One region of the Streptomyces sp. NPDC045778 genome, then DNA from elsewhere that is predicted to be linked to it. Evidence: riboswitches for the same ligand, from Rfam matches in the RefSeq annotation. Region 1 holds a riboswitch; the other holds the start of a gene.
The links. Region 1 has a riboswitch for cyclic di-AMP ahead of AC07GB_RS02770 (M23 family metallopeptidase). Riboswitches for the same ligand answer to the same signal wherever they lie in the genome.
Positions count from the first base shown of each region.

Region 2: another riboswitch for cyclic di-AMP. It lies ahead of AC07GB_RS22605 (M23 family metallopeptidase); the one in region 1 lies ahead of AC07GB_RS02770 (M23 family metallopeptidase).

Region 1 is NZ_JBWKJZ010000002.1:19,627-27,070, forward strand. It holds gene AC07GB_RS02760 (PrsW family intramembrane metalloprotease) at 1-1,002, shown strand, start outside; gene AC07GB_RS02765 (aldo/keto reductase) at 1,005-1,949, opposite strand; gene AC07GB_RS02770 (M23 family metallopeptidase) at 2,122-3,303, opposite strand; cyclic di-AMP (ydaO/yuaA leader) riboswitch at 3,315-3,484, opposite strand; gene AC07GB_RS02775 (PP2C family protein-serine/threonine phosphatase) at 3,716-4,825, opposite strand; tRNA gene AC07GB_RS02780 (tRNA-Met) at 5,305-5,378, opposite strand; gene AC07GB_RS02785 (alginate lyase family protein) at 5,438-6,688, opposite strand; gene AC07GB_RS02790 (SigE family RNA polymerase sigma factor) at 6,902-7,399, shown strand; gene AC07GB_RS02795 (hypothetical protein) at 7,392-7,444, shown strand, end outside.
Region 2 is NZ_JBWKJZ010000017.1:129,847-137,290, forward strand. It holds gene AC07GB_RS22600 (M16 family metallopeptidase) at 1-934, shown strand, start outside; cyclic di-AMP (ydaO/yuaA leader) riboswitch at 1,175-1,336, shown strand; gene AC07GB_RS22605 (M23 family metallopeptidase) at 1,349-2,194, shown strand; gene AC07GB_RS22610 (GntR family transcriptional regulator) at 2,489-3,163, shown strand; gene AC07GB_RS22615 (HPr family phosphocarrier protein) at 3,462-3,743, opposite strand; gene AC07GB_RS22620 (bifunctional acetate--CoA ligase family protein/GNAT family N-acetyltransferase) at 3,923-6,793, shown strand; gene AC07GB_RS22625 (DUF5998 family protein) at 6,865-7,444, shown strand, end outside.

The DNA.
Region 1 (7,444 bases):
GCGCTCATCGCGATCGTGGCGAACAGCTTCGCGACCCGCTGGATAGCCACCGCGACGGCCGACCCGACCAGCGCGGACACCCTCGGCGCGACCGTCATAGCGCCCGTCGTCGAGGAGCTGGCGAAGGCGGCGGCCGTGCTGCTCGTCTTCCTCTTCCGCAGAGCCGACTTCACCGGGGTCGTCGACGGGTTCGTGATAGCGGGCGTCACCGCCACCGGCTTCGCGTTCACCGAGAACGTCCTCTACCTCGGCAACGCCTTCGGCACCGACCAGCTCAGCGGCGAGAGCGGCCTCGCCTCGGTGACCGCCGCGACCTTCTTCGTCCGCGTTGTCATGTCACCGTTCGCGCATCCGCTCTTCACGGTGCTCACCGGCATCGGCTTCGGTGCCGCCGCCGTGACCGCCGAGCGCCACACCGTCCGGCGCGTGCTGCTGCCCTGCGCGGGGCTGCTCCTCGCGATGGGCCTGCACGCCTTCTGGAACGGCTCGGCGGGCTTCGGCGACTACGGCTTCTTCGTCGTGTACGCGGGGTTCATGCTGCCGCTCTTCGGACTGCTCACCTGGCTGGCCGTGTGGCTGCGCCGGCGCGAGCTGCACCTGGTGCGCGACGAGCTGCCGGTGTACGTGGCCGCGGGCTGGTTCACCGCGCCCGAGCCGCACGCGCTCGGCTCCATGACGGCCCGCACCCTCGCCCGCGACTACGCGGCCTTCCACCTGGGCAGGCCGGCCGGCCGCACCCTCGTCGAGTACGAGACGTACGCGACCTCCCTCGCGCTCCTTCGGCACCGGGCCCGCCACGGCCGGGCGGGCGCCGACTTCGTCGTACGGGAGCGGGAACTCCTTGTGGCGCTGTGGGAGCGCAGGGCCGTGGCCGCGCCCGCGCTCGGGTACGCGGCGCGGGCGACAGCCCCGCCCCTGGCGCCGCTGCCGCACGCCGCGTACGGGCCCGTCGGGGCGTACGGCCCGGCGCTCCCCCCGTGCCACAACCCCTATCGGCCCTGACGTCAGGCGGCGGCCGCCGTGAGCGCCGCGAGCTGCGCCTCGGTCAGCTCCAGGTCGGCCACCGCGAGCAGCGCGGGCAGCTGCTCGACGGTGCGGGCCGAGGCGATCGGCGCCGCCACGGTCGGCTGTGCGGCGAGCCAGGCGAGGGCGACGGTGGCGACCTGCGCGTCGTGGGCCTTCGCCACCTCGTCGAGTGCGGTCAGGACGCGGCGGCCGCGCTCGGTGGCCAGGTACTGGCCCGCGCTCTCGGCGCGGGCGCTGTCGACCTCGGTGCCCGGGCGGTACTTGCCGGTCAGGAAGCCGGAGGCCAGCGCGTAGTACGGGACGGCGGCGAGCCCGGAGCGGGACGCGATCTCCTGGAGGGGGCCCTCGTAGGTGTCGCGCGAGACGAGGTTGTAGTGCGGCTGGAGCGCCACGTACCGCACGAGGCCCTCGCGGTCGGAGAAGTCGAGGGACTCCTGGAGGCGCTCGGCGGTGATGTTCGACGCGGCGATCGCGCGCACCTTGCCGGACCGCACCAGGTCGTCGAGGGCGGTGATGAACTCCTCGACGGGCACCGACGGGTCGTCGTAGTGCGTGTAGTACAGGTCGATGTAGTCCGTGCCGAGGCGGCGCAGCGACTCCTCGGCGCCGGCCTTGATGGTGCTCGCGGAGAGGCCCTTGTAGTCGGGCAGCGCGCCGACCTTGGTGGCGACCACGACGTCGGCGCGGTTGCCACGCGCGGCCATCCACTGCCCGAGGACGGTCTCGGACTCGCCGCCCTTGTTGCCGGGCACCCAGAAGGAGTAGGCGTCGGCGGTGTCTATGAAGTTTCCGCCCGCGGCGGCGTAGGCGTCGAGGACGGCGAAGGACTGGTCCTTATCGGCGGTCCAGCCGAAGACGTTGCCACCGAGGGCGAGCGGGAAGACTTCGAGGTCGGACGATCCCAGAGGGCGAAGAGTGGTCATACGGGGGCCAACGTCCTTGTGGAGTTGGGAATTCCGGCGGGAGGCGGCCGTTTTCGGCTGAAGGACGTGACCGGCGGCCCTGGCGTCGGGGGGTCGTCGCCAGGACCGCCGGAGTCGGAGGGGCCCACGCGGGCAGCGGCCGCGCGGTGCCAGGGGTCAGGGGTTCAGCGGTTCACGGGTTCAGGCCCTTGTCCCGCAGCCAGGCCAGCGGGTCGATGGTCGCGCCGCCGCTCGTCTTGACCTCCAGGTGGAGGTGCACCCCGGTGACGTTGCCCGTTCCGCCCATGCGGCCGATGACGTCGCCCGTGCTGACCTTCTGGCCCACGCTGACGCCGAGCGAGGACTGGTGGCAGTACCAGATCTGGGTGCCGTCCTCCAGCTCCAGGACCGTGCGGTAGCCGTACGCGCCCGCCCAGCCCGCCTCCTTGATGGTGCCGGAGTGGACGGCCTTGAGCGGGCTGCCGCTGGAGCCCGCGAAGTCGAGGCCGGTGTGGTGGCCGGAGGACCACATGGCGCCGGAGTCGCCGAAGTGGGAGGTCAGGACGTACGAGGAGGCAGGGAGGGTGAAGCTCTTGGCGAGCTTCGCGAGGCGCTCGGCCTCGCGCTTCTTGCGGGCCGCCTCCTCCTTCTTCCGCTTCTCCTCGGCGGCCTTGGCCTTCACCTGGGCCTCGGCCTTGTCCTGCTGGGCCGTGGCGGTCGCGGCGGCCTTCGCGACGGCCGCGTCCTCGGCCTGTCTGCGCTGCGCGTCGTCCGCCCGGTGGCGCTGGTTCTCGGCCTGCTGGAGGATGCGGGCCCGCAGGGCCTCGCCCGCGTCCGTGGTGCCCTGCTGGGCGTCGGCGTCGGTGACGCCCGCGGAGCTGAGCGGGGCGGCGGCCGCGGCGGTGGCCGGCTCCGCCGCGGCGTCGCCGTCGACCAGGGAGCCGACGCCGGGCAGCGAGTCCGCGACGGACGCCATGTCCGGCAGGGAGATGGAGACGGGCGGCTTGCCGCCCTGCGCGGTGGCGATGCCGCCCGCGCCGACGGCGGCGATGACGCCGACGCCGAGGACGGTGGAGCTGCGGGCGAGGCCGCCGCCGCCTTTCTTGTGGATGCGGTGCTTGCCGCGCACGGGGCGGACGGTCTCCGCCGTGGGGTTCCACTCCTCCCAGGAGGCCGGGGGCTCCTGGGTGGCGTAACCGGCGTAACCGGCATGCCCGGCATGCCCGGCGTGCCCGGCGGGTGCGGAGGAGGTGGCGTAGTCGGCGAACCCGGTGTGTCCCCCGGGTCCTTCGCCGCCGTCACCACCGACACCGCCCTCGGTGAGACTGCCGTTCGGTATGCAGAGCGCTTCTGGGGCAGGCCGGTTGGACGCCACGGGGGCGCACTCCTTTCCTTCCTTCTCGCCTACCGGGTTAGCTGACGGGTTCGGAGCAGGAAGGTCTCCTACGGCCGCTCCTCGCGGACGGCGGATACGGGTCCGCGTACACGAGAGGCGTCCGATTCACCCCAAGATGGTGGTTCCCCGGCTCCCTTGCGGGATTAGGCGCGTGCGCGCGGAGCCGCCGGGTGTGACGGCTGGGACGACCGCGCTGCGTTATCGAACGTTAATAGACAGCGGGTCGGTATTCCAAGCTGTTCGGGTTGATCGTTAACGCTTACGCCACGAACACAACGGGACATCAGGGTTGCGAATAGGGCGAGTTGAGCACGCGCCATGACCCAGCGCAGCCGAATCGATCTCCATCCGGAGGTGACGGGGCATCAGTTGCGCTGCGCTGGGGCCCGGATCAGTCACGGGGTGTGACGGGCCGTCGTACGGCGAGGAGCGCCATGTCGTCGTTGGCGCCGCCGCCGGTGTGGTCGACGACCTCGGCGACGAGGGTGGACAGGAGCGCGTCGGGGGCGTCCGCGCCCGAGAAGACGCGGCCGCCGAGCCGGATCGCGGGGTCGAAGAAGACGCCTCGCGCGTCCCGGGCCTCGCTGAGCCCGTCGGTGTAGAGCAGCAGCGTGGAGCCGGGCGGGAAGTCGGTCTCGTCCGCGCGGTCGGGCCAGGCGCCGAGGTCGCCCATGCCGAGCGGCAGGGCGGGTTCGGCGGGCGAGAGCACGCACAGGCGTCCGTCGGCGCGCAGCAGCAGCGGCTCGGGGTGGCCGCGGTTGACGAGCCGTACGGTCCCGCCGCCGCGCGGGATCTCCGCGAGGACGGCCGTGGTGAACCCTTCGAAGGCGTCCAGCCCGTCGCGCCGCGTGCCCTCGCGCGCGAGGGCACGCTCCAGGCGCTGCGCCACGGCCTCCAGGGTGGCCTCCTGCTCGGCGGCCTCGCGGAAGGCGCCGATGACGACGGCGACGGCGGCCACCGCGCCCATGCCCTTTCCGCGTACGTCGCCGACGACGAGCCGTACGCCGTGCGGGGTGTCCTGCACGGCGTACAGGTCGCCGCCGATGAAGGCGCCGGCCTGCGCGGCCTCGTAGCGGGCGGCGACGTCGAGGCCGCCGATGCGCGGGTCCGGCTGCGGCAGGACGGCCCGCTGCGCGGCCTCGGCGATGGAGCGGGCGGAGGCGAGGCGGGCGTCGCCGCGGCGCACGACGCGGTTGATGACGACGGCGAGGGCGCCGACGGTGAGCATGGTGACGAAGGAGGTGACGACCTCGACGTCCACGCCCGCGTGGTTGTCGATGCGCAGGGCGAGCACGGCCACGCAGGACACGGCGGCCGTCGCCACGGTGGTGGCGAGCGAGAAGAACGGGGCCGCGATGAGGGGCGCGGCGGCGAACAGCGGGGACGCGGTGAACTGGGGCGGCGTGAGCGCGTCGAAGACGACCCCGACGACGATCAGGAGCGGGGGCAGCACCCGGGTGAGGGCCCGCTCGCGGGGGAGACCGGGGCCCTCAGCGGCCATGGCGCTCCCCGGGCCCGCCGCCGTCACAAAGGCCCCGAGCGCTCCCGGTGCCCCGGGCCCTCCCGGTACCCTCGGCGCTCCCGGTGCCCTCGACGCTCCCGGCGCTCGCGGTGCCGAGGCCCCCACCGCCCAATGCAACCACCGCTCCACTCCCGCCGCAGACCCTCCGCATCGGCCCAAGGCTTCCCGCGTCGGGGCCCCGGGGCGACCCGGCGTGCTCCGAGTGGGTGACCTGGCGAGCAGCGCGCGCCTTGGCGCGGGGCGGTGGCGCGGGCGGCGCACGCCCCCCGGCACGCCCCTGCGACACCCGGAACGCGGGAACGTGGGCGCGCGGGAACGCGGGTGCGCGGATGCGCGGATGCGCGGATGCGCGGATGCGCGGATGCGCGGATGCGCGGATGCGCGGATGCGCGGATGCGCGGATGCGCAGGAACGCCGAAGGCCCGGAATCCTTTCGGATCCCGGGCCTTCGGTTTCAGTAGCGGGGACAGGATTTGAACCTGCGACCTCTGGGTTATGAGCCCAGCGAGCTACCGAGCTGCTCCACCCCGCGTCGGTGAACCCAACAGTACGCCATCAGGGGCGCAGAACGCGAACTGGTTCCCGAGAGGCTCACGCGTTGTCCGCGTGGGTCAGCGTCTCCCAGGCCACGAACAGGTCGTCGGTGCCCTCCGGGCGCCGCTCCAGGGTGAGCTTCCTGGTGTGCGGCAGGTCCATGCCGAGACGCCCGCGCAGATGGTTCAGGCCGACCTCCGTGTCGGGCCCGAGGTCGCGCTGGAGCCTGCCGCCGCACAGCCAGCCGGGCGCGGCGGCACCGAGCTGGTAGCCGGAGTGGAACTCGAACGCCGCCCGCAGCCGGTCCTTGACCTCGTCGTACAGGTCGACGCCCTGGTGCCAGGCGGTCTCGGCGATGTGCGCGGTGGCGGCGAGGGAGTACCCGGCGTGCTTGAAGTTGCGGCAGGTCTCCTGCGCGAGCCCGTCGGCGAACGTCCGCTGCCCGAACCAGTAGCGGCGCAGCTCGTCCGCCGTGTCGACGTCGCTTCCCTCGGGCGCGACGGGCAGCGGCCCGTCGGACTTCAGGTAGAAGTACGCGGGCACGCGGGTGCGGAAGTGCCGCACCGCCTCCTCGAAGGCCGCGTGGTCGTCGAGGAACACGGCCATGCCGATGACGGCGTCGGCCATGACGAGGTCCCAGTTGCCGTTGGACTCGACCGAGCCGGCCACGACCTGGGGCAGATAGGCGTTGCGGAGCATCCGCTCGAAGCGCAGCAGGTCGCCGTCGGACCAGCCGTCGTACGTGTAGCGCACGGCCTCGGCCGCGCGGGCCCAGGAGGTCGCGGCCCAGGCGGTCTGGAGGCCCGCGTTGGCCTCCGTGTGCCGGGTGACCACGCGGGCCCAGGCGTCCATGATCCCGGTGGCCTTCACGGCGTGGGCGCGGTCGCCGGTGATGTTGTAGAGCAGCGCCTGGGTGTATGCGGCCAGGGCGTCCTCGCGCTCCTCCACGCAGCCCTGGCCGGGTTGGTCGCCGGGCGGGCAGGCGACCACGGCGTACGGCTTCGGGCGGTAGTCGGCGGCCGCGTACTTGCTGGCGCGCAGCTGTTCGTACGCCCTGAGCCAGGGCTGCTCGCGGGCCGCGACGTGGGCGCGCACCCGGTCGAGCTGGGCCTTGCTGAGGAGGACGCCGGGGTGGGTGAAGGGCAGGTCGGTGCGGCGGGCGGGGCGGGTCGCCGCGTCGCCGGGGCCGCCGTCGCCGCCGCAGGCCGGGGCGGCCAGGGCGAGGAGCAGGGCGGTGACCGCCGCGCGGATCCGGCGGCCGGGTATGCCCTTGCGGGGGCTGGGCCGTTCTTGTGCCTGAGCCGCCATGCCGCACCTCCGGATCACGTTCACTGGCAGCGTGCCGCGGGGGCGGCGGGGGCGCAGGATCTGATGGGCCGGTCGTGGGGCGGGCTCGCCCGGCGGGTCGCGGGTCGCTCGGCCTGTGACCGTCCTCACCTCGATCTTTCGTTCTCCGTGTCATCCGGACGCGGGTCGGCAGGCGTATGCACGGTGAAACCAAGGAGATCCGGGAGCAATCTGTTGACCGTCGAGGAGTTCGAGGAGTTCTACGCGCAAGCGGCCGCACGGCTGACAGGGCAGCTGTACGTGATGCTCGGCGACCTGCACGAAGCGCAGGACGTCGTCCAGGAGGCGTTCGTCAAGGGCTGGAGCCGCCGGGGGCGGCTCGACAGTGACGGCCGCCCCGAGGCGTGGATCCGCACCGTCGCCTGGCGGCTCGCGGTGAGCCGCTGGCGCGGTCTGCGCCGCTCGGCGTCGGCCTGGCAGCGCAGCGGCGCGCCGCCGCACGCGGAGGGCCCGGGCCCCGAGTCGGTCGCCCTGGTCGAGGCGTTGCGCGAACTGCCGCCGCAGCAGCGCCGGACGCTCGCCCTGCACTACATGTGCGACCTCTCCGTCGACCAGATCGCCGGGGAGACCGGCCTGTCCCCCGGCACGGTCAAGACCCATCTGTCCCGCGGCCGTGCCGCGCTCGCCCTCCGTCTGACAGACCCGCGTACCGAGGAGGCCCCCGGTGTCTGAACCGCACGACCCCCTGCGCTCGCTGTTCCAGGAGGCCGCCGACGC
Region 2 (7,444 bases), on a different contig from region 1:
CAACCCCGCGCGCCGCGCCGCCAAGGAGCTGGCCAAGCAGCTCTTCCCGGCCACCTCGCGCATGTCGCGCCCGCGCCAGGGCACCGAGGAGACGGTCGCCGCCATCGACTCCGCGGCCGTACGCGCCTTCTACGAGAAGCACGTGCGCCCCGCCACGGCCACCGCCGTCGTGGTGGGCGACCTCACCGGCACGGACCTCGACGCCGTCCTCACCGACACCCTCGGCGCCTGGACGGGCGGGTCGGCCGAGCCGCACGTGATGCCCCAGGTGACCGCCGACGACACCGGGCGCGTCGTCATCGTGGACCGCCCCGGCGCCGTCCAGACGCAGCTCCTCATCGGCCGCGTGGGCGCGGACCGGCACGACATCGTCTGGCCGGCGCAGGTCCTCGGCACGTACTGCCTGGGCGGCACCCTCACCTCGCGCCTGGACCGCGTCCTGCGCGAGGAGAAGGGATACACGTACGGCGTGCGCGCCTTCAGCCAGGTGCTGCGCTCCGCGGCGCCGCGGTCCCCGGAGGGCGCCCCGGGCGTCGCCATGCTGGCCATCAGCGGCTCCGTGGACACGCCGAACACGGGCCCGGCCCTCGACGACCTGTGGAAGGTCCTTCGCACCCTCGCCGCCGAGGGCCTCACGGACGCCGAGCGCGACGTCGCCGTGCAGAACCTGGTGGGCGTGGCCCCGCTGAAGTACGAGACGGCCGCCGCCGTCGCCGCGACGCTCGCCGACCAGGTCGAGCAGGAGCTGCCGGACGACTTCCAGGCGAGCCTGTACCGGCAGTTGGCCGGGACCGGCACCGTGGAGGCCACCGCGGCCGTCGTGAGCGCGTTCCCGAGCGACCGCCTGGTGACGGTGCTCGTCGGTGACGCCGCGCAGATCGAGGAGCCCGTGCGAGCCCTCGGCATCGGTGAAGTGACGGTCGTCACCGGCTGATTGCCGCGCACCCGCCCCGGCGGGCATATCGGCACGAACGCCTCGTAACTCAAGGGACCCCGGAGGCTCAGGAAGCCTCCGGGGTCCCTGCATGCTGCCATATGTCCGAATTGACATGGAGGTTGGGTGTCTGCCGTGTGGCGTGCGCTACAAAAGGCAGGATCCGTTTGTCGATTGAAAGATGAGGCGTTTAGCGTCAGTGCGGCTGTCCGTCAGGCACTACGCCGCGTCCGTGGCACCGGACAGTCATCGCCGAGTCCCCGTACGGCGTGAGCCAGGGGAGCCGGGGACCCACACGTCCCTGGGGTGAATCGGTCCCCTTGCCGCGAGGCGAGGAGTCCGTAGGAGACCTTCCTGCTCCGAACCCGTCAGCTAACCCGGTAGGCGAGAAGGAAGGAAAGGACCAGCCGCTTCATGGCGCTCATCCGCCCGACCGGCAAGCACCGCCGCCCGAGCCGCATCTCGCGCACGACCGCGAGCGCCGCGGGCGTCGCCGCCCTCACCACCACGGGTGTCATCTCGGGCCTCGCCGCTCCCGCGCTCGCCGCCGACGCCTCCGCGGACCAGGCGAGCACCGGCCTCACGCAGGCCATCGCCATCAACGACACGCTGGCCGACGAGATCGACGCCCAGGCCGCCGCCCAGAAGCAGGCCGCCAACGACGCCGCCGCCCAGAAGAAGGCGGAAGAGGCCGCGCGCCAGAAGGCCGCCGAGCAGAAGCGCAAGGCCGAGGCCGCCGCCAAGGAGAAGGCGAAGAAGGAGGCCGAGGCCAAGGCCAGGGTCAAGGCGGCGAAGGAGGCCAAGGAGCGGGCCCGCGAGCGCGCCGCCCGCGACGCCGAGCGCAAGCGCCTGAACGCCTACGTCGCCCCGGTCGCCGGCTCGTACGTCTCCACCTCCTACAAGGCCGGCGGCGGCATGTGGTCCTCCGGCAGCCACACCGGCATCGACTTCCACGCCGCGTCCGGCACCTCGGTGCAGGCGGTCGGCGCGGGCACCGTCGTCGAGGCGGGCTGGGGCGGCGCCTACGGCAACAACGTCGTGATCAAGATGAACGACGGCACGTACACCCAGTATGGCCACCTGTCGTCCCTCGGCGTCACCGTCGGCCAGACCGTCACCCCGGGCCAGCAGATCGGCCTCTCCGGGTCCACCGGCAACTCCTCCGGTCCGCACCTGCACTTCGAGGCCCGCACCGGCGCCGACTACGGCTCGGACATCGACCCGATCGCGTACCTGCGCTCCCACGGCGTGAGCGTCTGACGCTCCGCCCGCGGCGCGAGCGTCCGCCGCGCCCCGCGCACTTCCCGAAAGCCCCGGCTCACCGAGCCGGGGCTTTCGCTGTCGGCGGGCCGCGGCGCACACCTTTGGCCAAAAGATATCCATGGATTCCGACGCCCCATCGGAAAACGCGGCCATCTGCAATAGAGTCCGTAGTGACCACGTCCATACGGCGGCCATACAGCGGCCGTCCATGCACCGACCAAAGAGTCGCCGCACCAGCGTCGTCAACGCGTCGCGCGACGCGTTTCCCGGGCATTAAAGCGGAGGTCCGTCATGCGCGTTCCCGCGCACTCGGTCTGCACGGCCATCCGGGACGACATCGTCTCCGGTGTCTACGAACGCGGCACGCGGCTCACCGAAGAACTCCTCGCCCGCCGCTACGGCGTCTCGCGCGTCCCCGTGCGCGAGGCCCTGCGTACCCTGGAGGCCGAGGGCTTCGTGGTCACCCGCAGGCACGCGGGCGCCTGCGTCGCCGAGCCGACCGAGCAGGACGCCGCCGACCTCCTGGAGGTCCGCACGCTCCTGGAGCCACTGGCGGCCGCCCGCGCGGCGCAGCGCCGCACCGACGCCCATCTGAAGGTCCTGCGCGGCCTCGTGCGGCTCGGCCAGGAGCGGGCCCGGCGCGGCGGCGGCGAGGACCTGCGCTCGCTCGACGGCTGGTTCCACGAGACGCTCACCCAGGCCTCCGCGAGCCCCGGCCTCATCGCCCTGCTCACGCAGCTGCGCCACAAGGTCGCCTGGATGTACGTGGCGGACGCCCCGGTCGCGGCCACGGAGCTGTGGGCGGGGCACGGCGCGGTCGTCGACGCGGTCGCCCGCCAGGACGCGGACCGGGCCCGCGCGCTCACGCTTCTGCACGCCGAGCGCGCGGCGTCCGCGTACCGGCCGCGCGCCGGGCGTGTGAGGGGTTCGCAACACGCCGTCAACAAAGTGGGCGTACGGAATTAACAGGGACCCCGTACACAGGACTCGTACCCCGTACACAGGACTCGTATACGGGACGTGCGTACCAACGCGTACCGGACGTCATACGCGGTGTCTGTGAAAGCCCGGCACACCGGAGTGGGAATTCCCCGCCCGGCTTTCCCGCGAGGCCGACGCGTTTGTTCCACCGGCGGTACGCCACCGGCTCATGAATTCCCGCCGCGCTTTTGCCGGCGGGCGCTCTTCAGGAACGCCACCACACGACGAAGCCGCGCGGCCACCGAGTGGTCCGCGCGGCTCCGGCACGCTGTGTCCGACAGTGTCAGACGGTCTCCGGAAGCTCCTCAAGGCCCTCCGAGACGAGCTTCGCCAGCCGGTCCAGGGCGGCGTCCGCGCCCTCGGCGTCCGAAGCGAGCACGATCTCCTCACCGCCCTGCGCGCCCAGGCCGAGCACCGCGAGCATCGAGGCCGCGTTGACGGGGTTGCCGTCGGCCTTGGCGATCGTCACGGGGACGCCCGAGGCCGTGGCCGCACGGACGAAGATGGAGGCGGGCCGGGCGTGGAGGCCCTCGGCCCAGCCGACGTTGACGCGGCGCTCAGCCATGTGTTGCTGCCCTTCCAGGTGTCTCACACTTGTCTAGACCAGTGTCTCATGCCGACCCGGGTGCTCCCGCAGGGCCGCGGCCGCGCTGCCCCACGACCCGCCGCCCGCCACCCGACCGCCTTTCGACCCCTCCTACATTGCCCCGGCCCAGGCGGCCGCGCGACCCGTACCCTGGCCCCATGCAGACCCCGGCGGACGGCCCAGCGCACCCCTCGTCGGACAGTGCCGCGCCCGCCCCCGCCCCGGCGGAGCAGCACCCCTACCCCTCCCACTGGGAGGCCGACGTGGTGCTGCGCGACGGCGGCACCGCGCGCATCCGGCCCATCACGGCCGCCGACGCGGACCGCCTGGTCAGCTTCTTCGAGCAGGTCTCGGACGAGTCGAAGTACTACCGCTTCTTCGCGCCCTACCCCCGCCTGTCCGCCAAGGACGTGCACCGCTTCACGCACCACGACCACGTGGACCGCGTCGGACTCGCGGCCACCATCGGCGGCGAGTTCATCGCCACCGTCCGGTACGACCGCATCGACGCCCAGGGCCGCCCGGCCTCTGCGCCCGCTGACGAGGCAGAAGTCGCCTTCCTGGTCCAGGACGCCCACCAGGGCCGCGGCGTCGCCTCCGCGCTGCTCGAACACATCGCCGCCGTCGCCCGCGAGCGCGGCATCCGCCGCTTCGCCGCCGAGGTCCTGCCCTCGAACACCAAGATGGTGAAGGTCTTCACGGACGCCGGATACCAGCAGCAGCGCAGCTTCGAGGACGGCGTCGTCCGCCTCGAACTCGACCTGGAGCCCACCGACCGCTCCGTCGCCGTCCAGCGCGCCCGCGAACAACGCGCCGAGGCCCGCTCCGTCCAGCGCCTGCTCGCACCCGGCTCCGTCGCGGTCATCGGCGTCGGCCGCGCCGAGGACAGCGTCGGCCGCGGCGTCCTGCGCAACCTGCTGCGCGGCGGCTTCACCGGCCGCCTCCACGCCGTCAACCGCGCCTTCGGCGACCACGAGACCGCCGAGGGCGCCGAAGGGGCCCCCGCCCACCGCTCCGTACGCGACATCGCCGAGCCCGTCGACCTCGCCGTCGTCGCCGTCCCCGCCGAGCACGTGCCACAAGCGGTCGCCGAGTGCGGCGAACACGGCGTGCAGGGGCTCGTCGTACTCTCCGCCGGTTACGCCGAGAGCGGCCCCGAAGGGCGCGAGCGCCAGCGCGAACTCGTCCGCCAGGCCCGCTCCTACGGCATGCGCCTCATCGGCCCGAACGCCTTCGGCGTCATCAACACCGCGGCCGACGTACGCCTGAACGCCTCGCTGGCTCCCGAACCGGCCACCGCCGGACGCATCGGCCTGTTCACCCAGTCCGGCGCCATCGGCATCGCCCTGCTGTCCCGGCTGCACCGGCGCGGCGCGGGCCTGACGGGCATCTCGACGTTCGTCAGCGCGGGCAACCGCGCCGACGTCTCCGGCAACGACGTCCTCCAGTACTGGTACGAGGACCCGGACACCGACGTCGCGCTCATGTATCTGGAGTCCATCGGCAACCCGCGCAAGTTCACCCGCCTCGCCCGCCGTGCCGCCGCCGCGAAGCCCCTCGTCGTCGTCCAGGGCGCGCGCCACAGCGGCATCGCCCCCGCGGGGCACGCCGGGGCCGCGACCCGGCTCCCGCACGCCACCGTCTCCGCGCTGCTGCGCCAGGCCGGGGTCATCCGCGTCGACACCGTCACCGAACTCGTCGACGCCGGGCTTCTGCTCGCGGGCCAGCCGCTGCCCGCCGGGCCCCGCGTCGCCATCCTCGGCAACTCCGAGTCCCTCGGCCTGCTCACGTACGACGCGTGCGTCGCCGAGGGCCTGCGCCCGCTGCCCCCGCGCGACCTGACCACGGCCGCGACGCCCGAGGACTTCCGGGCCGCGCTGGGCGCCGCGCTCGCCGCCGACACCTGTGACGCGGCCGTCGTCACCGTCATCCCCTCGCTCGGCGAGTCAAGCCGCAAGGGCCAGGGGGAGACCCTGGCCACCGCCCTGCGGGCCGCCGCGGCCTCCTGCCCCACCAAACCCGTCGCCGTCGTCCACGTGGAGCTGGGCGAACTCGCCGAGGCACTCTCCGCCGCCGCCAGCACCAAGCCCCAGGCCGCCACGCGCCCCGCCGACCGGCCGCCCGCCGCGCCGCCCGCCGCCGACACCCCGCCGCCGCACGCCCGCATCCCCGCCTACCCCGCCGCGGAGCGGGCCGTGCGCGCCCTCGCCGAAGCCGTCACCTACGCCCAGTGGCGGCACGACGTCGCCGACCCCGGCAAGGTGCCTGAGTACGACGACATCGACGAACAGGGCGCCGCCGACCTGATCGCGGGCCTCCTCGCCAAGGGCGACGACGCCCACGGCCTGACCCTCGGCCCCGACGACGCCCGCGACCTGCTCGGCCGCTACGGCATCGCCGTCCACCCCGTCCTGCCCGCGCCCGACGCCGACGCGGCCGCCGACGCCGCCCACAGGCTCGGCTACCCCGTCGCCCTCAAGACCACCGCCCCGCACCTGCGCCACCGCCCCGACCTCGGCGGCGTCCGCCTCGACCTCGCCGACGAGGAGCAGCTGCGCCGCGCCTACCGCGAGCTGACCCACGCCCTCGGCCGCCCCGCCGAGCTGCGGCCCGTCGTCCAGGCCATGGTCGCGCGCGGCGTCGACACCGTCGTGCGGGCGGGGCACGACCCGGCCGCCGGAGCGGTGCTGTCCTTCGGGCTCGCGGGCGCGGCCTCCGAACTCCTCGGGGACACCGCCCACCGGCTGATTCCCGTCACCGACCGCGACGCCCGCACCCTCGTACGGTCGATCAGGACCGCCCCCCTCCTCTTCGGCTGGCGCGGTTCGGCCCCGGTGGACACCGCCGCCCTCGAAGAGCTGCTCCAGCGCGTCTCGCGCCTGGTCGACGACCACCCCGAAGTGGTCACCGTCTCACTGGAACCGGTGGTCGTCGCCCAGGACGGCCTGTCCGTCCTCAGCGGCACCGTCCGCCTCGCCCCGCCCCCGGCCCGCGACGACCTGGGGCCGCGCACCCTGCCCGCCTACTGACGAGCCCCGCGCCGCCCGCCGAGGCGGCCACCGCGCACCTCGGGGCGGGCGCCGGGTCGTAGGATGGGCGCATGGCAAAGACCGGTACCACGACCCAGGGGCTGCGCGCGGCGATCGAGCGCAGCGGCTACTACCCGGCCCTCGTGGCCGAGGCGGTGGAGGCCGCGGTCGGCGGCGAGACCATCGGGTCGTACCTGGTCCACCAGGAGACCACCTTCGACGCCAACGAAGTACGCCGTCACGTGACGGTGCTCGTCCTCACCGACACCCGCTTCATCGTCAGCCACACCGACGAGCAGGCGGCCGACAGCACCTCGCCGACCCCGTACGCCACGACCTCCACCGAGTCCGTGAAGATCGGCCGGATCTCGTCGGTCGTCGTCAGCCGCGTCGTCGCCAACCCCGAGAAGTACGTTCCCGGCTCCCTGCCCCGCGAGGTCGTCCTCACCATCGGCTGGGGCGCGGTGTCCCGCATCGACCTCGAACCGGCCGCCTGCGGCGACCCCAACTGCGAGGCCGACCACGGCTACACGGGCAGCTCCACCGCCGACGACCTCAGCCTGCGCGTCAGCGAGGCCGGCGACGGCCCCGACACGGTCCGCCAGACCCTCGCCTTCGCCCAGGCCCTCTCCGAGGCCACGGCGGCCACCG